2 regions of the Paenibacillus glycanilyticus genome follow, and region 2 is predicted to be linked to the other one. Evidence: predicted binding sites of a transcription regulator. Region 2 holds the regulator's gene; the other holds the start of a gene.
The links. Region 2 encodes NrdR, which represses ribonucleotide reductase genes. Its sites were predicted from a motif close to AACACNATATATNGTGTT; they were not measured.

Region 1: a site for NrdR is predicted at 6,122-6,139, ahead of ACR9FF_RS19615 (adenosylcobalamin-dependent ribonucleoside-diphosphate reductase). Genes of this name have one in related genera too.

The regions. Positions count from the first base shown of each region.
Region 1 covers NZ_CP195155.1:4,268,504-4,279,018, forward strand. Annotated here, with positions in the region: gene ACR9FF_RS19600 (DedA family protein) at 1-329, opposite strand, end outside; gene ACR9FF_RS19605 (alkaline phosphatase family protein) at 759-1,628, shown strand; gene ACR9FF_RS19610 (glycosyltransferase family 4 protein) at 1,976-3,073, opposite strand; gene ACR9FF_RS19615 (adenosylcobalamin-dependent ribonucleoside-diphosphate reductase) at 3,466-6,060, opposite strand; gene ACR9FF_RS19620 (DEAD/DEAH box helicase) at 6,392-8,167, shown strand; gene ACR9FF_RS19625 (YqhG family protein) at 8,164-9,096, shown strand; gene ACR9FF_RS19630 (hypothetical protein) at 9,249-10,139, shown strand; gene ACR9FF_RS19635 (YqzE family protein) at 10,136-10,324, opposite strand; gene ACR9FF_RS19640 (N-acetylmuramoyl-L-alanine amidase family protein) at 10,472-10,515, shown strand, end outside.
Region 2 covers NZ_CP195155.1:1,765,931-1,776,445, forward strand. Annotated here, with positions in the region: gene polA (DNA polymerase I) at 1-837, shown strand, start outside; gene mutM (DNA-formamidopyrimidine glycosylase) at 1,040-1,903, shown strand; gene ytaF (sporulation membrane protein YtaF) at 2,017-2,721, shown strand; gene coaE (dephospho-CoA kinase) at 2,767-3,363, shown strand; gene ACR9FF_RS07915 (lytic transglycosylase domain-containing protein) at 3,360-3,926, shown strand; gene ACR9FF_RS07920 (alpha/beta-type small acid-soluble spore protein) at 4,009-4,221, opposite strand; gene nrdR (transcriptional regulator NrdR) at 4,339-4,806, shown strand; gene ACR9FF_RS07930 (VOC family protein) at 4,881-5,264, shown strand; gene ACR9FF_RS07935 (SGNH/GDSL hydrolase family protein) at 5,355-7,082, shown strand; tRNA gene ACR9FF_RS07940 (tRNA-Ala) at 7,148-7,223, shown strand; gene ACR9FF_RS07945 (TetR/AcrR family transcriptional regulator) at 7,834-8,466, shown strand; gene ACR9FF_RS07950 (substrate-binding periplasmic protein) at 8,506-9,402, shown strand; gene ACR9FF_RS07955 (amino acid ABC transporter permease) at 9,494-10,138, shown strand; gene ACR9FF_RS07960 (amino acid ABC transporter ATP-binding protein) at 10,158-10,515, shown strand, end outside.

The DNA of each region.
Region 1 (10,515 bases), 2.5 Mb from region 2:
CGGGTAAACCACTTCTCCGCTTGATCAAGATGCGAGCTTCTAAAGAACACATATTTCCCGTACTTATTAAGTATTTTCCTTCCGCCAAGAGATCCAACTTGGTAAGCAATTATTGATCCAAGAACATTTCCGAGTACACCTGCGATGACCACCTCCTGCCATGATATCGTTCCGTTAGCAGCAGCAAGACCCCCGCTTAATAAAATGACTTCACTCGGAATAGGTATACAAGCACTTTCCAGGACCATACCGATAAATATGCCGTAGAGGCCAATCGCATCAATTAGTTGGACCGCTAAATTCGAGATCCAATCCATAATACTTTGCATATCTCTTATAACTCCTTTCCAAGCTATAAATGAAAGCATCTGTTCCTTGTACTTTAAAATTCAATTCTCAACGAGCTGTGAACATCCGATTAAATTTTTATTAACTATTATGAAGTAAAATAAAAAAGTCTGATCATTGGATCAGACTTTAATCCTTTGCAGCGGTAACCTACTCCCCATATCCGATTTTCTTGCATACTTCAAACCCGTTTATCTTTGGGAGCATCAAATCAAGAATGACCAACTGGATATTAATATCAAAGGTAAAAAATAAAAGAGCCGGACGTTAGTCCGACCCTTGCACATCCCATTAAGCCAATTTGAAATAAATCTTAAATAAATATTAACTCGATCATATGGTGCATCATTTTGGAGAAATACGAGCTATGATAGTAAAACTCCGGGAAAATAAAAAAGAGAGGGCTAAAAATGAAAATTGGAATAGTTAGCGTTATATTTGTTGTACTTGTACTGTATTTAACAATGGGTCCATTTACAAAACAAAACCCTAAGACGGTTCATGCTTCTAAACCCACATCGCAAACCAGACTAGCACCAGATCATATCGTCATCGTAGTAGAAGAGAACCATTCCTACAAAGAGATTATAGGGAATAAAAATGCCCCTTATATTAATCAGCTTGTAAAAACCGGTGCCAATTTAACTAACCATTATGCAATTGAACACCCCAGCCAGCCGAACTATATTGATCTTTTTTCCGGCTCAAATCAAGGGGTCACCGATGATAAACCATCCCATACTTTTAAGTCGGACAATTTAGCTAATGAACTTGTAAAGCACGGCTACTCATTTGGAGGTTATTCTGACGGATTGCCAAGTGTAGGATTTACCGGACCCTATGACCTGAAAACTCTGTATGCTCGAAAACATAACCCTTGGGTTGATTTCACTAACGTTCCCGCAAAAGTAAATATGCCGTTTACATCTTTTCCAAAAGACTATAGTAAGCTGCCAACTGTTTCCTTTGTTATTCCAAATCTAAACCACGACATACATGACGGGACGATTAAAGAAGCAGATAATTGGTTAAAGACGAACATGGCAGGTTATGTAGAATGGGCTATAAAACATAATAGTATCTTTATTCTAACGTGGGACGAAGACGATATGAGTGCTAAGAATAAAATTCCCACTATTATGGTTGGACAAAAAATTAAACATCAAGCCTACATGACCAAAACAAACCATTATAATATGCTGCGAACTATCGAAGACCTCTATGGATTACCGGCTCTTGGTAATAGCAAAAACGTTACACCCATAAATGTATGGAAATAAACAGAGATTCAGCAATAATGGTTAATCGCATATCATACACAATACACTAACAACAAAACACGGCATTATTTTCGTCTTTTTGCTGTTAGTGTTTCGTGTTTCTAATTCATATTGTCATTAAATTAAGTTATATTCGCTTCCTTTAATAAGTACTGCAGTATTTGCTTCTGATATTGAATACGAGTAGATATTGGTAATTCCAAACTGGTTTCAACTGTAATTGCCTTGGCCTTAATAAGCTGCTTCGCAGCATTCCTTCCTGAACCTGGCAAAGAGCTCAATCGCATCTTGATATTCAAATCGTATCTAAAAGCACTTGCAACAATGCTGCTAAGCTTCTATATGGTTTACGAAGTCCTCTTTTTCTTAGAATTAGATGATGCATGCTTATATACGGTCATTAGCTTATAGGCCATTTTGCTCCAGCTGAACCTCTCGACCGCATCTTTTCTTGCTTGTTTGCCCAATTTCGAAGCTAGATTTTTATCACCCGCTAGCTTCCCAATCCACTCGGCATGTGAATGAGGACTTTTGTATTGTTTAACGAGATACCCGTTCGCCCCATGTCTCACTATTTCTTTAATCCCTCCGATACTGGATGCAACGACGGGGAGTCCAGAGGCCATAGCCTCCACATTGACAAGCCCAAATGCCTCATGTCGCTGTGAAGGACACACGAAGCAATCTGCGTTCTTGTATAGCTGGTGGACTCTATTATGAGGAATCATTCCAGTAAAGCGCGCATTTATACGATATTTTCGTACTAATAATCTAAGGCTATTGATATAATTCGCTTTACCTCCCCCGACGATGATCAATCTTACTTTGGGATATTTTCTTTTCATAATTCCAATTGCCTGGATAATAACCGGTACACCTTTACGTGGAATAATTCGTCCTGCAAACAGGACCTGGAAGGTATCAGACTTCTTTTTTGAGTCATTTGGCTTGAACCGAATGGTGTCCACACCTAGATATACTGTTCTTATCTTAGAGGATTGCTTTGGAAACAAGCGGGATAAATTACTTTTTAATGAGACACTGTTCGCAATAATCAAATCGGCCTTATCCATGCTGGTTGCCACAGCTTTAGTACGTGGAACAAAAGTGAGAGAATGAAGGAAAAGCGAAACCGGAGTTAACGGGAAGGCATGCTTCACTTTAGCCATATAGTGGGGACGATTATCCACTTGTATAATATCATAATGCTTTCCTCTGATATAACGGAGGACCGATGCGATGTATTTCTGTGAACTTCCCGAAGGCACTCGAACAATAGTTAAGTTTCCATGGTTACTAACATTTGGTAAACCTGAACTTTGTCTGCTGACAATCGTAACCTTATGACTTACAGCAAGCTGCTTAGCAATTGCCAGCATACATATTTCAACCGATCCATTGCCCGGAACAGGTAATTGCTCCGGAGCAACCATAAGGATCTTCACTTAACCTCCCCCAGTTCATTTTTAGTGTTTTTGCAATCTAGCTCAATCGATTTCGAGTGAATTAGATAATACCTGCTACTTTAGAAAAATAATTATCTGAGTATGGCTTTAGCTTTTTAGTAATCGCTAAGACAAAGAAAGACAGAAATCAACTCTTCTGCCTTTTACCAAATTGGAGTTGAAATATTTTATTCGTTTGAACTTTATACGACCTCATGTAATGCCTATTTAAGTAAAAATGGGAACAATGACTAACACGTCCATAAATCCGATGCAGATAATCACCTGATATACCGCTTCATATAAAAAGCCCGAATCCGAAGGGATCCGAGCTTTGCTTTGCTAGTATAAGTTGTTGTGTGTGTGTTATCTAACATTTTACTAATTAATTTCTAATTACACTTGCTATAGCCGCAGTTGCTGCATTGCTTGCAGCCTTCGACATTAATCAGCGAAGCCGATCCGCAGGATGGACATAAGTCGCGAGAGGTAACTTCGCCATGTTTATGCGAATCCTCTACGGCAGGTGCTGCAGCGAAAGCCAAGGCTGGAGCCTCTTTTACCGGCTCATATGCAGCTGCCTGCTCATTCGTGCTCTCGATATGAATTTCCAGCGCCTTCGCAACCGCGTCCGCGATGGATTCTACGCGGTTGGCTCCAAAGCCGATGGCTCCGGTTCCGCCAATGCCTTTGAGATGCTTGATCAGGAGCTTCGCTTTGTTGCCGTGATCCCCGTAACGAAGGAACAAGGAGCATACGCGGCCAAGCGCTTCCGCCATCGCGAATACGTCGGAGCCGGCTTTGCCTACGTTCAGGAAGATCTCGCCCGGAATGCCGTTCAGATCGTTAATCGTAATATAGGCCATGCCGAACGGCGTGTTTACTTTGTACGTTGCCCCGCGAAGAATTTGCGGACGGCGCTTGTACTGCTTGTCGAATTCCTGCTCCGCCTGCGGCGATACCTTCGCGTTAAGCGCCGTATTCAGCGTCTCGAGTTTATCTTCTTCTTTTACCGCTTCCGCAGCTGCAGCCGCTTCGACCGCCGCATCCGGCTTCGCGTCTTCCTTCTTCGTCGACAATACTTGAACGTCGCGGCTGCCGTCGCGGTAGATCGTAACGCCTTTACAGCCCAGATCAAACGCCATCTCGTACAGCTCTTTCGTCTCTTCAACCGTAAAGTCGCTCGGACAATTCGCCGTCTTCGAAATCGAGCTGTCGACCCAGCGCTGAATCGCCGCTTGCACGCGAATATGATCCTTCGCCGACAAATTCATTGCCGTTACGAAGTAATCCGGCAATTCTTCGCCCGGATGCGCATCCTTCCATGCCTGCGCGATCGGCACCAGCTGTTTGTCGAAGCCTAGACGGCTTTGACGGAAGTATTCGAAGGCAAAATACGGCTCGATGCCGGTCGACGTCCCAACCATCGTACCGGTGCTGCCCGTCGGAGCCTGCGTAATAACGGTCACGTTACGCATGCCTTTGGCCAGAACCGCTTCGCCTACCTCCGGGAATTCGGACACCATGTTTTTCATAAAGCCGCTTTGCAGAAACTTCTCCGCGTCGAACGCTTCGAACGAGCCTTTCTCCGAAGCGATCTCAGCCGAAGCGAGGTAAGCCTCCCGTGCCATAAAACCGTATATTTTATCGAGGAACAGAAGAGATTCAGGGCTGCCGTAACGGACGCCAAGCTTTATCATAAGCTCGGCCAGCCCCATCGTGCCAAGGCCTACGCGGCGCTCCTTCTTCTGATTCTTCTCATTCTCTTCGAAATGATAAGGAGTTGTATCGATAACGTTATCGAGGAAGCGAACGGACCATTGGGTTACCTTCGCCAGCTCTTCCCAGTTCACGTCATGCTTGCTTTCATCGTAAAATTTGGACAGATTAATCGCGGACAGGTTGCAGACGCCCCAGCCCGGCAGCCCTTGCTCGCCGCAAGGATTCGTGCAAATAATCGGGTTGAAATACCAGCTGTTCGACATTTGGTTGTAATATTCCATAAAGACGACGCCAGGCTCCGCCGACTTCCATGCCGATTCGATAATCGTATGCCATACGTCGCGCGCCCGAACCGTTTTATAATGGATAACCCTCTTGCCAAGCTTCTTCCATGCTTCCAGATCGCCGTTCCACAGCTCGTCGTAATCGGTTTCCTTGGTGTCCGGGAATACAAGCTCCCAATCCAGGTCTTCCTTCACGGCTTTCATAAACGCATTGCTTACGCATACCGACAGGTTCGCATTCGTCACTTGCCCCATCGTTTGCTTGACGGTAATGAAATCAAGCACATCCGGATGCCAGTCGTTAATCATAAGCATAAGCGCGCCTCTGCGGCTTCCGCCCTGTTCGATCAGGCCGGTTGTATAGCTGAACAAGCCCCCCCAGGATACGGCACCGCTGGAGGATCCGTTAACGCCAGCGACAATGGCGCGTCTAGGACGCAGTGAAGACAGGTTAATCCCTACGCCGCCGCCGCGCGCCATAATTTCCGTCATCTCCGACAGAGTCGTCATAATGCCGCCGCGGCTGTCCTTTGGCGAAGGAATAACATAGCAGTTGAACAACGTCAATTCTTCGCTCGCGCCGGCGCCGGCAGCAATGCGGCCGCCAGGAACCAGCTTCCAGTCATCCAGAATGTAACGGAATCTTTCCGTCCAGGCACGCCGCTTCTCTTCGCCTTGCTCGACGCCAGCCATCGCACCGGCCAGACGGTCCCACATCTCTTCCGGAGTCTTTTCTATAGTAAGCGTGAGTTTCTCCACGCTGGATGTCACGGTATCCCCGCTTCTAAGCTTGACGGTCACTTCGTCGCCGCTGCGTCCGATGACTTCCCCAACCTCTTTGGCCGGGAATTTCGGATCATCCTTCGTCAGGACCAGTACGACATCCCCTACTGCGGTATTCTTTGTATCCGCGTTTTTCCAAGCATAGCGGTCCAAAAATATTTTTTCGCTAAGGCCTTCCAATTTCTGAGTCATTGCCATCCGATTGGTCCTTCCTCCCATGTCCCTTATATCGCATACACACCTCTTATCGCATGTGTCGGGCACCATATATTGTGTATACTGCTTATTATACTATACTACATATCGGTATCCACAGTTGTTTTTACCTATTTCGCCGCTTTTCTCCGCTTACATTGGCTATTCTCTTTCTATTGCTTGTCCTTTCGCTAATTTTACTGCTTATTTACTAAGATTTGATGAAAAAGGCCATACTAGTGACAACTATCTCTATTCGCAAAAGGAGCTGCCTATCGTGACCTTTACTATGAATGATCAGGCGAATGTGAATCCCGCCTCAACGGAATCTAATATGGTCCGGCGCAAGCTTCATCCGCTTGTAGACCTGCAATGCGACCGCACCTGGTTCGACGAGCTTCAGAACCGGGTCGCCAAAAATGGTCCTTGGGACGATTGGACGCTCTATCAGCTGACGATGGAAGCCGAGCAGGCCAAGCGGGTCGACAGCTTCGAACAGCTGCAATGCTTGCGGACGCTCCCCTCCTTCGAGCCGATGCCGCATCAAGTGGACACGGCACGCAAAGTTGTTCACGAGATGGGCGGCCGAGCAATTCTCGCCGATGAAGTTGGACTTGGCAAAACGATTGAAGCCGGACTCGTCATCAAGGAATACATGGTGCGCGGACTCGTCCGAAAGGCTCTGATTCTTGTTCCCGCTTCCCTCGTCTTGCAATGGGTGAGAGAGCTGAATTCAAAGTTTGGCATCTCGGCCGTCGCTCAAAAGAAAGAGCATACCTGGCAATACGACGTTGTGGTTGCCTCTATAGATACGGCCAAGCGCGATCCGCACCGCGAGATTATTCTGGGCCAGGATTACGACATGATCATTATTGACGAAGCGCATAAGCTCAAGAACAAAAAGACGACAAACTACCAATTTGCGCTCCAGCTCCGCAAAAAATATTGTCTTCTTCTTACGGCTACCCCGATTCAGAACGATCTGGATGAGTTATATAACCTTATTACGCTGCTTAAGCCCGGCCAGTTAGGTGGTCAAAGCGAGTTCGCAGCCAACTTCGTTGTCGACAAGCGTCTGCCGAAAAACGAAGATCAACTGCAGGATGCGCTGTCCACCGTCATGATTCGCAACCGGCGCGGAGATGGCGGCATATCGTTCACCAAGCGCGTCGTGAAAAATATCCCGCTGGAGCTTTCTTCCGAAGAAAAGGCTCTCTATGACGCGGTTACGGCATTCGTTCGGGACCGATACAAGGAAGACGGCGTCGATATGATGAGTATGCTTCCGCTTGTTACGCTGCAGCGCGAAGTATGCAGCAGCCGGGATGCGGTATTTATTACGCTTGTTAATCTGTTCAAGAAAACGGCTGAGGATTCCCCGATCCGCCCAAAAATCTGGGAGCTGGTTGAATTCATTAAACAGATCAAAGCCAATACCAAAGCTGAGAAAGTGATGGAGCTAATTCAGCAGATTAACGACAAGGTTATCATTTTCACCGAGTACCGGGCATCGCAAGAATATCTGCTTCAATTCTTCCGCTCGCATAACATTTTGGCCGTACCTTACAGGGGCGGCATGAACCGCGGGAAAAAGGACTGGATGATGGATCTGTTCCGCGGCCGCGCCCAAGTGCTTATCGCTACCGAAGCCGGCGGCGAAGGTATCAACCTGCAATTCTGCCACAACATGATCAACTTCGATCTTCCGTGGAATCCCATGCGCGTCGAGCAGCGGATCGGCCGCGTTCACCGGCTTGGACAGAAGGAAGACGTCAAGATCTATAATCTGTGTACGCTCGGGACCATCGAAGAGCATATCGTGAACCTGCTGCATGAAAAAATCAATCTATTCGAGCTTGTCATCGGGGAACTCGATCATATTCTCGAACGGTTCGAATCGGATGCCGGCTCCATCGAACAGCAGCTGGCGCGAATGCTGCTCGAATCCGAAGGAGACGCCGTTCATCTGGAGCAAAGGCTGAATCATCTGGGCTCCACGATATCCAAGCTTCGTGAAGAGAAGGAGACGGATACGCCGGATACGCCGCAAGGACCAACCATCCTGGCACAAATGACCGCGCTAGGCCAGAAAGTCGAGGTGAGACCGTGAATTCGAAGCAGGTCCACAAATACGTACAACGGTTTCTTGAAGCTACCCAATGCTCGATATTGGAGAAGTCGCCTGCTCATTTCACGGTTAAGCTTTCCCCTGCTGCCGACCGTGAACTTACGAACCGTCCCTTCTACTGGAGCTTTGTTGACCGCACGGGCTCCGATCCGGAGACGATGACTTACCTGTTCGTAACGGACAAGGAGAAATACGAGGAGGCGCTTGCTGCTCCGCCGCCAACGCCGGGTCCCGTAACAAACGCCGTGGATGCGGCTTTAAACCGCTCGTTCGGATTCGTAAACAACAATATGGCCAGCGGTATCCGCACGCCAAGGGAAGATCTTTATTTCGGCTCCCGTAAGCTTGAGCAGCTGTTTGGCGCAGCCAAAAACTCCGGCAGCTACGTGAACCTGTTCCAGGAGCCGGAACGGAGGTCCAGCACTCCGTTCCAATCGACACCTTACACCGCATGGCTCGGAGTCAATATGCGTGTCGAATTCGCCTGCGACAGGAAGCGAGAGGAAATTCACAGCTATGGCGTCTCTCTCGCAACGGGACTCGTGATCGAGAACTTCTATGACCGCCTTAAAAATATGAAGCTTACGCCGCGGCTGCCATCGAATATTCATTTGACCCGCAACGGCCTTTCCCACGCCAAGGCATTAGGCGTTATCGAAACTTCGCTTGAACGCAAGCTCAGAAATTACGACTATACCTGGGCTTCCGATGCCGCGGCAAGGCTGGAGGAAGAGCTCGATAGGATCCGGCATTATTACGATCCGATGATCAAACACGCCGAAGAGGATGCCAAGGCAGCCATCGAGGAGCAATTCAACCAACGCCAGACCGAGATCAAATGGCAGTATGAGCCGCGGGTGACGGCTTCCGCCATTAACTGCGGTATTTTCCACTTGGAAGGCATTGAATAGAGACAATCAGACGGCATTCGCAGCAATACGCCAAAAATAGAACAACCGATTGACGTACGCCCGCGACAGGTTCCAACAGCCTTCTGCGGGCTTGTCCAATATAATGAGACCATGTCAGAAACAGATGCAAAAGAAAGAAAGGATGTGCCAGGGTGAAAAAGTGGATTCGACAAACGGTTATAGCCGCATTGGTGGTGTCAACATTCCTTGTCACGGCTCAAAGCCTTCAGGCGGAATCAATGCCGTCCGTAACGGCTCAACAGGAAACGGAGCTTCAATCCGCCGTACGAGGCTGGATGGACGAGCTTGCGAAATTACCGGAGTTCAAAGCGTGGAGTCATGCCGAATTTACCGTGTCGCCTCTTGGACCCGGCACGCATAGCTGGATAGCGATTGTTAAGGATAAAGGTCAACCGGCCGGATATCTGGTTGTTCAGGCGAAGGAAAATGGCGGGTTTGCGCTTGGGGAATACGGAACGGGGGAATACTTGTTTGACCAGACAACGCTGCATCAATCCCTTGCGCAGCTGGAGCTTCTCTCCTCTCTGCCTAATACGAACCAAGCTTTATATATTCATCCGTTACTGGCCGTCTGGGACGTGAACGGTTCAGCGGAAAATACGTATTTGGACGGAATGAGCGGTGAATGGCTGCCCCTGCAAAAAGCAACGTTGGAGAAGACAGCCAAGGCGGAAGAAGGACTTGCCGCACGTTACGCCCTGCAAGGGAACACCTTGATTCAAAGAGCCGTGAAAAGCCGTTCTTTCGATCCGTACAGCGAAATGCCGTGGCTGACTGAGAAACCTATACCAGCTTCCGCCGAGGATACCAGCATCGTGCTCAAAGCGTTAAGCTCCAAGACGCCTCTCCGTTTTACGGTAGAACGCTTTAATAAAGAGATGCTCTATGTATGGTCGGTAACCGGGTATCACAGCTGGGGGGATGGCAATGTCTATGCCGCTCTGGAAACGGATGAGCTCGGCAGCAGCACAAGGTACATTCCCCTCAAGCTTCTTGCCGAGCTCGGTCATTTCTATCGCTAACGTTCCGTACGGCCTTTCCACCATAGCAATACGCTTGCCCCGCCCCATCCGAACCAGCGCGACAGCCAATGCTCCCTTGCAGCCTTGGCTGTCGCTTTGGCTGCTTTTCGTTCATCCCTCGGCGTCTCGATGTAGTTCACAAATTCCACGGTCACGTATTTAATAAGATCATGTCCATTTGCCACTGCCCGATCACCTCTTCGGTTTATTTGTTACTAGAAGTTTGCCCGGATTGTCCAGATCGTAAACATGCATGAGTTTTCCTTCAATTAGCCACGCTATCGATAGCTGCTTTGCACGCAAGTCTTGGCATATTGAAGGAGGAATTCAAATTGTTTGTCATGCGGGTTACCGTTTTTGTGCTTATCGGCTTGCT
Region 2 (10,515 bases):
ACGGGCAAAATTCATACGTATTACCGTCAAACCATTGCGGCAACGGGACGTCTCAGCAGCCAGTTCCCGAATCTGCAGAACATTCCGATCCGGCTTGAGGAAGGCCGTCAGATCCGCAAGGCGTTTGTGCCGTCCGAGCCGGGCTGGTATATCCTTGCGGCGGACTATTCGCAGATCGAGCTGCGCGTTCTCGCCCATATTTCCGGCGACGAGCGGCTCAAGGAAGCTTTTATTAACGATATGGATATTCACACGAAAACAGCGATGGACGTATTCGGCGTATCGGCTGATCAAGTGGATTCGAATATGCGCCGCTCGGCGAAGGCGGTTAACTTCGGTATCGTATACGGCATCAGCGATTTTGGTCTATCCCAGAACTTGAATATTACCCGTAAGGAAGCCGCGAAGTTCATTGAGCAGTATTTCGAGGTGTTCCAGGGCGTACGCAAGTATATGGACGATATTGTTATGCAAGCCCGTCGCGACGGATTTGTGACGACCTTGCTGGAGCGCCGCCGTTATCTGCCGGATATCAAGGCCTCCAACTTCAATCTGCGCTCCTTCGCGGAACGTACGGCGATGAATACCCCGATTCAGGGTACGGCAGCCGATATTATCAAGCTGGCTATGGTGCGCATGGACGAGACGCTCCGTGAGCGCGGTCTGAAAAGCCGCATGCTGCTGCAAGTGCATGACGAATTGGTATTCGAGGTTCCGGAAGAGGAGCTTGAGCTTATGAAGGAGCTTGTTCCAAGCACCATGGCCGGGGCGCTGAAGCTGGACGTGCCTCTGAAGGCGGACGTGAATTACGGAGTCAACTGGTACGAGGCGAAGTAATACTTGGCAGCGAAAGTTTCGCCTAAGCAAAGGGATTGACAAAAGTATCCCGTCCGAAGCGAAGTTTCGCGATTATCAAGCTTGGGATAGCTAATGCCATCCCAAGTGAAGGCGAAAGTTTCGCCTAAGCAACGGGATTGACAAAAGTATCCCGTCCCGCAGCCCATCCGAATCGGGTATAATGGGTTTGAGGTGAATAAGAATGCCTGAATTGCCAGAGGTAGAAACGGTTAGAAGAACATTAATTGAATTAGTCGCAGGCAAGCGAATTGCTTCGGTAGAAGTGAAGCTGCCTCGTATCATACAGCGTCCGGCTGAACCGGAGGCGTTCGAAAGGGCGCTTGCCGGACGGACGATCCAAACGGTTGAGCGTCGCGGAAAGTTTTTGAGAATCGTGCTGGACGGTCTCGTGCTGGTCTCCCATCTTCGGATGGAAGGGCGGTACGGCGTATTTCCAAGCGACGAGCCTGTTGAGCTTCATACGCATGTCCTGTTCCACTTCGATGACGGAACGGATCTGAGATATAAGGATGTACGCCAATTCGGCACCATGCATCTGTTCGAGCCGGGAACGGAATTCGAGATGAAGCCGCTGAGCAAGCTTGGTCTCGAGCCGCTGGAGAATGAGGCTTTTACAGCGGAGGCCTTGAGAGGTTTGCTTGGAAAAAAATCAGGCTTAATCAAGCCGCTTCTTCTAAATCAGGAATATGTGGTGGGGCTTGGCAATATTTATGTGGATGAGGCTTTGTTCCTTGCGGGCATTCATCCGGAGCGGACGGCCGATTCCTTGAAGAAGGCGGAATGGATCCGTCTCCATGAGGCGATCGTATCGACGCTTGCGAAGGCTGTTGCGGCAGGAGGCTCATCCATCAAGTCCTACGTGAACGGACAAGGCGAGATGGGAATGTTCCAGCACCAGCTGCTGGTGTACGGCAGGAAAGACGAGCCATGCACAAGCTGCGGCAGATTAATCGAGAAATCGGTTGTGGGCGGAAGAGGAACGCATACCTGCGCAAGCTGCCAGCCTTTGCCCAAGGCACGCAAAAAGGCCGTCCCGCAGGTTTAATGCACCGTAACGATTTCCCCGCATATGCTATTGTTGTTACGAACAATAGGCGGATGTCTAGATAAGCGCGTCGGCGCAGCTAGAGACATCCGGTATGCGGGGAGGGCTGCGGGTTGTTCGCGCATTTTGCTTCTTTGCTGGTGCTTGCTTTTGCCGTCAGTGTGGACGGCTTCGGAGTAGGCGTGACATACGGATTGCGGCGAATAAGAATACCGCTCTTGTCGGTTGTCATTATCGCTTGTTGCTCAGGTTTGGTCATCTTTTTATCGATGATAGTGGGTTCATGGATTACGGGGTATTTATCGCCTTTTGTGGCTAAGCTGATTGGAGCAGTTGTACTTGTCGGCATTGGCACTTGGGCGCTGTTGCAGCTTAGGCGAAGCAGCCGGGAAGCGGGAGCTGCCGAAGGCCAGGCCGAAGGAGATTCGGATCAGCCGGCGGGGACCAATCAGGAGCCGATTGACCGCACGCATCCGGTTCTTGTCGTGATCGTTGAATTGAAGCGCCTGGGATTGGTTATACAAATATTGCGGACTCCGCAAGCCGCCGACGTGGATAAGTCGGGAACGATCTCCGCTACCGAAGCGTTAATGCTTGGCGTAGCCTTGTCGTTCGACGCATTCGGCGCCGGAATCGGAGCGGCTATGATCGGATTATCTCCTTTATTAACGCCTATTATGATTGCTGCGGCCAGTGCTTTATTCCTGCTAGGCGGAATGCGGTTTGGCTTCCGGTTCTCGAACTGGAAAGGCATGCAGGCGATATCGGTGCTTCCGGGCATTTTATTAATCATAATCGGTATTTTAAAGCTGTTATAGAGTCACAAGCAATACGCAGGAGTTACTTGAACGGGGTGAAAGCTAATGAAGATCGGTTTAACCGGCGGGATCGCTACCGGCAAAAGCACCGTGGCTGCCATGCTGGCGGAACGCGGTGCGATGCTGGTCGATGCTGATCAGGTTGCGAGAGATGTTGTTATGCCCGGCGAACCGGCTTTAGAAGCGGTCGCCTCCGCGTTTGGACAAGCTGTTATACATACGGATGGAACATTGGATAGGAAGGCGCTTGGCGGCATTGTGTTCAACAACCGCGATTTGCTCGCGCAGCTTGAGAATATCCTTCATCCGGCCATACGTAACCGCATGCAGCAGCGGATAAGGAAGTATGAAGAGCAGAACCCCCGGCAATTGGTCGTTGCGGATATCCCTCTTTTGTACGAGACGGGTCAAGAAAAGCTGTACGACGGGGTGATGGTCGTTTACGTTCCTCAGGCGCTGCAGTTAAAAAGGCTGATGGAACGGAACGGTATAGCGGAAGAGGAAGCACAGAGACGCATTGGACTTCAAATGGACATTGAGCAGAAGAGAGGCCGTGCGGACTGGGTTATTGATAACAGCGGTTCACTTGACGAGACTAGGCGGCAGGTGGGCGATTTCTGGAAGAGCAAGGGATTGCCATGAAGTGGTTAGTTCGGAAAAGAGTGCTGCTTATTCTGCTCATTGGCTTCATTGGCGTCTTATTTCTTAATTCCAATTGGCTTGCCCGGATGATGTATCCGATTCAATATAAAGAAGACATACGCGCAAGCGCATCAAATTACGGTGTTGATCCGCATCTGATTGCGGCAATTATCCGGACGGAAACGAATTATTCGACCGGACAAGTCTCCAAAAAAGGGGCGCTTGGCCTCATGCAGATTATGCCGGATACGGCGGACTGGATCGTGAAGCAGGCGGATTTCAACAATATCACAAAAGATATGCTGCAGAATCGGCCGGATGTCAGTATCGAGGTAGGGGCATGGTATCTGCAGTCCTTGCACAAACAGTTCAAGCAGAATACGGTAGCCGTTATTGCCGCTTACAATGCCGGTCCCGGCAATGTAAAAAAGTGGCTGGATACGGGGAAATGGGATGGCAAGCTGGACACAACGGATCAAATTCCGTATGGGGAAACCCGTCACTATGTACAACGCGTTATTTATTATTATAATAAGTACAAAGATCTTTATCCTGTTATTTAACTTGGACAAGAAGAAGCCTTGGCTGTCCGCCGCTTCAGGACGGAACAGCCAAAGCATCTGTTATACATGACTGATGAAATCATTATTGGCGGCCAGCAAGGGATTGTTCGGCAATTTGCACTAGGCGGCGAGTAATGTTACCCCCGATGTAGCCTGCGTCTTTAGTAAGCAGGTTGCCGTAGTAACCGTCTTGCGACAACGCAATACCCAGCTCTTGAGCGACCTCATATTTCATTTGGTCCAGTGCTGCAGTAGCTTGCGGTACAAGTACTTGGTTGCTGTTGTTCGAGCTCATTGATGTTCACCTCCTTGCGGTTGGTAAATGTATTATGTGCGGAATTCGCAACTTCATTCAGGTAACGACTGGAAATTTCTTAAAAAATAAAAACAGGATTCGGAAGGAGTGAAAAAAATGAAATGCCCTTACTGCGATTTTGCCGGTACGAAAGTGCTTGATTCCAGGCCAGCTAACGAGAACAAGTCCATCCGCAGACGGCGTGAATGCGAAAAATGCAGCCGCCGTTTTACAACCTTCGAGATGATCGAGGAAACACCGCTTATTGTAATTAAGAAGGACGGGAGCCGGGAAGAATTCAGCCGCGATAAAATTTTGCGCGGTCTGATCCGTGCATGCGAGAAGCGTCCCGTCTCGGTTGAACGACTCGAGGTCATCGTCTCCGAAGTGGAGAAGGAGCTCCGGACGACAGCGCTCGCGGAAGTCGAAAGCCGCGAGATCGGCGAGATCGTGATGAGCCAGCTGTACCCGGTTGACGAAGTGGCTTATGTGCGCTTTGCATCCGTGTACAGACAGTTCAAGGACATCGACATGTTCATGAAGGAACTGAACAGCTTGTTATCCAAACATCCAATGAACAATTAATTTTACTGCGTGAATAGTCCTCCCTATACGGGAAGGACTATTTTTGCATCTATGATAAGCCGGGAGTTGAGGGAATGATAAAGATTGAAGCATTGGATCATCTTGTATTAACCGTGGCCAGTATTGAGAAGACGGCAGCTTTTTACGAAAAGGTGCTGAATATGGAGGTCATCGTCTTTGGCGATAACCGAAAGGCGCTGCTATTCGGCCGGCAGAAGTTCAACCTGCATGAAGCGGGTAAAGAATTTGAACCGAAGGCAAGGAACCCGCGTCCGGGGTCTGCAGATTTTTGTCTCGTTACGAAGACGCCGATGGATGAAGTCATCCGGCATTTGGCTGCTTGCGAGGTGCAAGTCGAAGAAGGGCCGGTCGCCCGTACGGGGGCAGTAGGGACAATCGTATCGGTGTATTTTCGCGATCCGGATTTTAATCTGGTGGAAGTGTCGAATTATGCATAATTTCTTCTATAACATCTTTAATTTCTACCGCGCGCGCTCGCTGGGTATCTCTATAATGAATAGAGATACACGGAGCAGGAGGCGATAGATTTGCGGAATAGCAGCTTTACAGGTCCGGCAGCACCTAAAGATCCGAACGAGAAACGAAGCGGATTTTTTATCCTTTACGATACCATAATAGAAGCAAGCTCCCGTCAAGACGGGAAGTTTACGGAAGAGATTTACCTGGAAGGAAGGCTGAGCGAGAAAGCCAAATTTTCCGGTGGCGTTGAGGATGAGGATATATTAGCGCTTCTATCTAGTTGTAATGGGTTCCGCCAGCTGGTACATAGCATGGGAATAACGGTGAACCTTCATGATGACAGCAACCGATCGGACGTATTTTTTAGTCTGGAGAATTGGGGGAAAACAAGCAAATACGAGTCAGGCACCCGGATCCGGATTCCTTGCGAAACAGACGGCTCGGAGAATGTAGTTGTCTTAGCCGATATCGAATGGTCAGCGGATGATGACGTGCCCGGCAAGTTTGCTTTTGAATTTGACCAAGCCGGCGCCCTTGCGACAGTAAGTATAAGGCTGTACCTGAATGATGGATACGAAGTTCCGGAGAAGGAAGTTGAACCACCGGTTGAATTCGGGACGGATGCTTACCGCGGGATGATCGCCAAATCGCTGTTGAATAGAGGCAATACCAAACGGTTAAAAGCCGCTATGGGGAAGGCAAGACGAGGCGAGGATGTCACCATTGCCTATATAGGCGGTTCCATAACGCAAGGAGCCGGGGCGAAGCCGATTCATACGGAGTGTTATTCGTTTAAAGCTTATGAACGTTTTAAAAGGATGTATGGTGAGGCTGGTGCTGACGGTAACCATATTCATCTTATTAAAGCCGGAGTCGGCGGTACGCCTTCCGAGCTTGGAATGATCCGTTATGACCGGGATATTTTGCGGGATGGAGCTTCCGAGCCGGATATCGTTATCGTTGAGTTTGCCGTAAATGATGCAGGGGACGAGACAAAAGGGAACTGTTACGAAAGTCTGGTGCTCAAAGCCCTCAACGCGGCCAACGCGCCGGCCGTTATTTTATTGTTCAGCGTATTTGTGAACGACTGGAACCTGCAGGACCGTCTTTCTCCTGTCGGATGGCATTACGATCTTCCAATGGTAAGCGTAAAGGATGCCGTGGTCGATCAGTTCAAGCTGACCAAGCAAGAAGGGAATGTCGTTTCCAAAAGGCAATTCTTCTACGATATCTATCATCCGACGAATGTTGGCCACACCGTCATGGCGGATTGCTTGTCCTATCTATTCGAAGAGACGGATCGTTCGGTGGAGGATGCAGAAGACATAGTGACCGATAAGCTCCCGGTTATCGGGAATGATTTCGTGGATGTGCGGTTGCTGGATCGGAGTAGCTATGAAGGTGTTGCTTCGGTAGAAGCGGGTGGGTTCGATCAGAGCGACATCGACTTGCATTTCGTTGAGATGGACAGCAATCCCTTCGGAACGCCGCAGTTCCCTCATAATTGGATGCATTCGGCTGAGTCGGGAGAGAGCAGCTTCAGAATGACCATTAATAGCAAGCGCCTTTTACTAGTGTTCAAGGACTCGGGCAGCCCGGATTTCGGCAGTGCCGAGGTCTTGGTGGACGGTCAGTTGGTGGTGACCGCAGATCCTCATGAGATCAATTGGACGCATTGCAATGCCGTTATTCTGTATAACGAGCAGGAGACAAGAGAGCATATCGTTGAGATCAGAATGGCTTCCGGACAGGAAGACAAGAGGTTTACGATACTAGGGTTCGGCTATGTGAAGTGAATGTAAAAAAGACAAGCAAAATGATTGACAGTGTGGAAATGTCTGTGCTATTATTTTGCTAGTCCGGGGCCATAGCTCAGCTGGGAGAGCGCATCGCTGGCAGCGATGAGGTCAGGGGTTCGATCCCCCTTGGCTCCACCATAATAAACAATCAAACCACGTCAATTAGACGTGGTTTTCTGTTTATTATGGTGGAGCCCATATAGGGGGCGAACCCGGGTTCAGTCCGCGCGGACGCAATGAAATGAGAAGGCCACGAAGGCATACTTCTAATGGAGGAGCACGGCGTCTGAATCTACCGCTAAAAGTCATCTTCGATTACGCTTCCTCTATTCAATAAAAGATTCAGACATCCCATGATGAGAAGACGAGCAAAGCGTAGTCGGATCCCCCTTGGCTCCACCATAATAAAATGACTCAAAACCCTTGTTTATCAAGGGTTTTTCTTTATTTTTGGCAAGATGATCATTGGCAGTAAGGTACCTGTTTTCAGTAATAGAACATACGGGTTTTCACCTGGCGTAGATCATGCAATCGTAACGCTGTTTTTTGGATTCTGGTATAAAAAGGATAATGAAGATCTGTTTAATGGTGTGACAGAATGGTAAAACCTAACGATAGAGCAAGCTTTATGCGCTTGCTATCGATTGCGTAACTAAGCAGCGCATAAATGCTTGACAATATCATAGAAAACCTATAGGATTTAATCATTAACTGACTGACTAGTCAATCGGGTGGGGGTGGGAACAGATTGAGCGGAGAGAAAGAAGCCCAAATCAATAGCGAGCGCAGAGAGCATATTCTGCAAATCGCCTTAAAGCGATTTGCCAAGGACGGTTATCACGCTACAAAAATTTCCGATATTGTCGCTGAGGCCGGTGTGGCCCAAGGGACTTTTTACTGGTATTTTAAAAGCAAAGAAGCGATTGCGCTGGAACTTGTGAAAGAGGGAAGGCAAAAGCTGCTTGACGTCATCGGCCAAGGATACCGGAGGGAAGTAGGGTCCGTGCAGGATATGGTACACGCTTCCGAAGCTCTGCTCGAAAGGCTGTTTCGGTTTGCGGAGTCCAACCGGTATTTAATAGAGCTTATTCTTGGCAGCGGTGGAGGCGTTGAAACCATCCGTCATGCGATTGGGGAGACAAGAGCTTCTCTGGAGAATGCCTTTCTTCTGAACATCCGCAGAGCAATCGAGTTAGGGATGCTCCCGGGTTCCATCGATGCCGAGTTCCGTGCCACGATGATTATGAGCTTGATCGAAGGCGTCATTTCACGCTGGTTGCTCGGGTTCGCCCCGCCAGGCAGCGGGATCGAATCCAAAACCGCTGAGCAGCTTGCCGCCGAGACAGCAAGGTTTGAATTTTTTGGTCTGCTTGGCGTTTAGTTTGTACACATACACAGATTAGAGATAGGAGAGAAAAGCATGTTAACCAAAAAGAAATCCAGAAATACTCTGTTCCTAACGTTGTCCGTCTTATTGCTCGTTGTTCTGGCATTGGCCGGCTGCGGTTCTAATAATAAAAGCAATAATGCGCCAACCTCGTCTCCTGCCAATAATGCCGCAAACGGCGGCAGCTCCGCAAATGCCGGAAACGAAGATAATTTATTGAACAAGGTTAAAACGGCGGGCGTTATAAAAGTAGGATTAATGGGTACTTACGCGCCGTACAACTTCTTGAATGACAACAAGGAAATCGATGGTTTTGATGCCGACATTGCAAAAGAAGTTGCCAAACGCATCGGCGTTAAAGTCGAGTTTGCTCCGCAGGAATTCTCGGGACTGATCCCTAGCCTGCAGGCCGGCAAAATCGATGCCATTATAAGCCAGGTTACGATTACCGATGAACGCAAGCAGCAAATTGATTTCACCCAGCCGTACATTACGAATCAAGTTAAAATCATCGTAAAAGAGAATAATAATTCGATCACGAAGCTGGAAGACTTTAAAGGGAAAAATATCGGCGTAGGACTAGGCACAAACGATGAATCCTATCTGCGGAATGAAGTGCTGCCGAAGGTTGGGAGCTTCAAGATCAAAACGTATGACGATGTGATTACTTCCCTGCAGGATTTGAATGCTGGCCGGATCGATGCCACGATCAACAACCTGTATGCCTTGAAACCGATTGTCGATAAAAACGGCTTTAAAATTAAAGCGGTAGGCGATGCGATCAAATCCGACCAGGCGGGTATCGCGGTCCGCAAAAACAATCCGGAATTCCTGGCCGCACTCGATAAAGCTTTGACCGATATGAAAGCTGACGGTACCTATAAGACCATCTTCAAAAAATGGTTTGGGGAAGAGCCATCGGCCGAGTAAGAAAAGTGAAAAGGACAAGGCCATGAGGAATGCGTATTCTGCCATGGCCTTCTCGTTTTAACCAAGGAATCAAAAGGGGATTCAAACGACAATGAATCTGGTATGGGATAACTTGCCTTTCTTGCTTAAAGGCGCTTATTATACGCTGCTTGTTACCGTTATATCCATGTTTTTCGGACTTATTATCGGCTTGGTAGTCGCGATAGCCCGATTAAAGGGTAACCGGCTGATCCGAGGAATCGCCCGCGTATATGTATCCATTATTCGCGGAACACCGCTTCTCGTCCAAATATTTATTGTCTATTACGGGCTTGTCGATTACGGAATTACGCTGGGGCCGCTGACGGCAGCTTACGTGGCATTGAGCATAAACGTAGGTGCCTATCTGTCCGAAACCTTCAGAGGGGCGATTCAGTCGATACCCAAAGGTCAGACGGAGGCCGCTTATGCGACAGGCATGACGGGCTGGATGACGATGAGAAGAATCATTTTGCCGCAAGCGGCCCGGGTGGCCATTGCGCCTATGGGCAATACCTTTATCGGCATGCTGAAGGAGACCGCACTGGTGTCCGCCATTACGGTAACCGAGTTGCTTCGTTCAGCGCAGCTTCTAATCGCCCAATATTACGTCTACATGCCATTTTTCCTTGGGATCGCTGCCATGTATTGGATCATGAGCACGGTGTTCTCGGCCATTCTGAATGCGGTCGAGAAGCAGCTGTCCAAAGTATATTAAGGCTTGAGGTGGAGCAAACATGATTCAAACGACAGGACTGTCCAAGTCTTTTAACGGATTAGAGGTTTTGAAGAGTATTGACTTGCGCGTCGCTCCCAAAGAAATTGTTGTTTTGCTTGGACCAAGCGGTTCCGGCAAAAGCACGCTGCTGAGGAGCCTGAACGGGCTTGAGGAGCTGGACGGCGGATCGCTTGAGGTTAATGGCGTTCGAGTGGAGGCGGGCATGCCTTCCAAAAAGAAACAGGCTAGCTTCCGGGAAATTCGTCGTCACACGGGAATGGTTTTTCAACAGTTTAACCTGTATCCGCACAAGACGGCGCTTGGCAATGTGATCGAATCGCTGATGACGGTGAAGAAGATGAAGAAGGCAGAAGCCG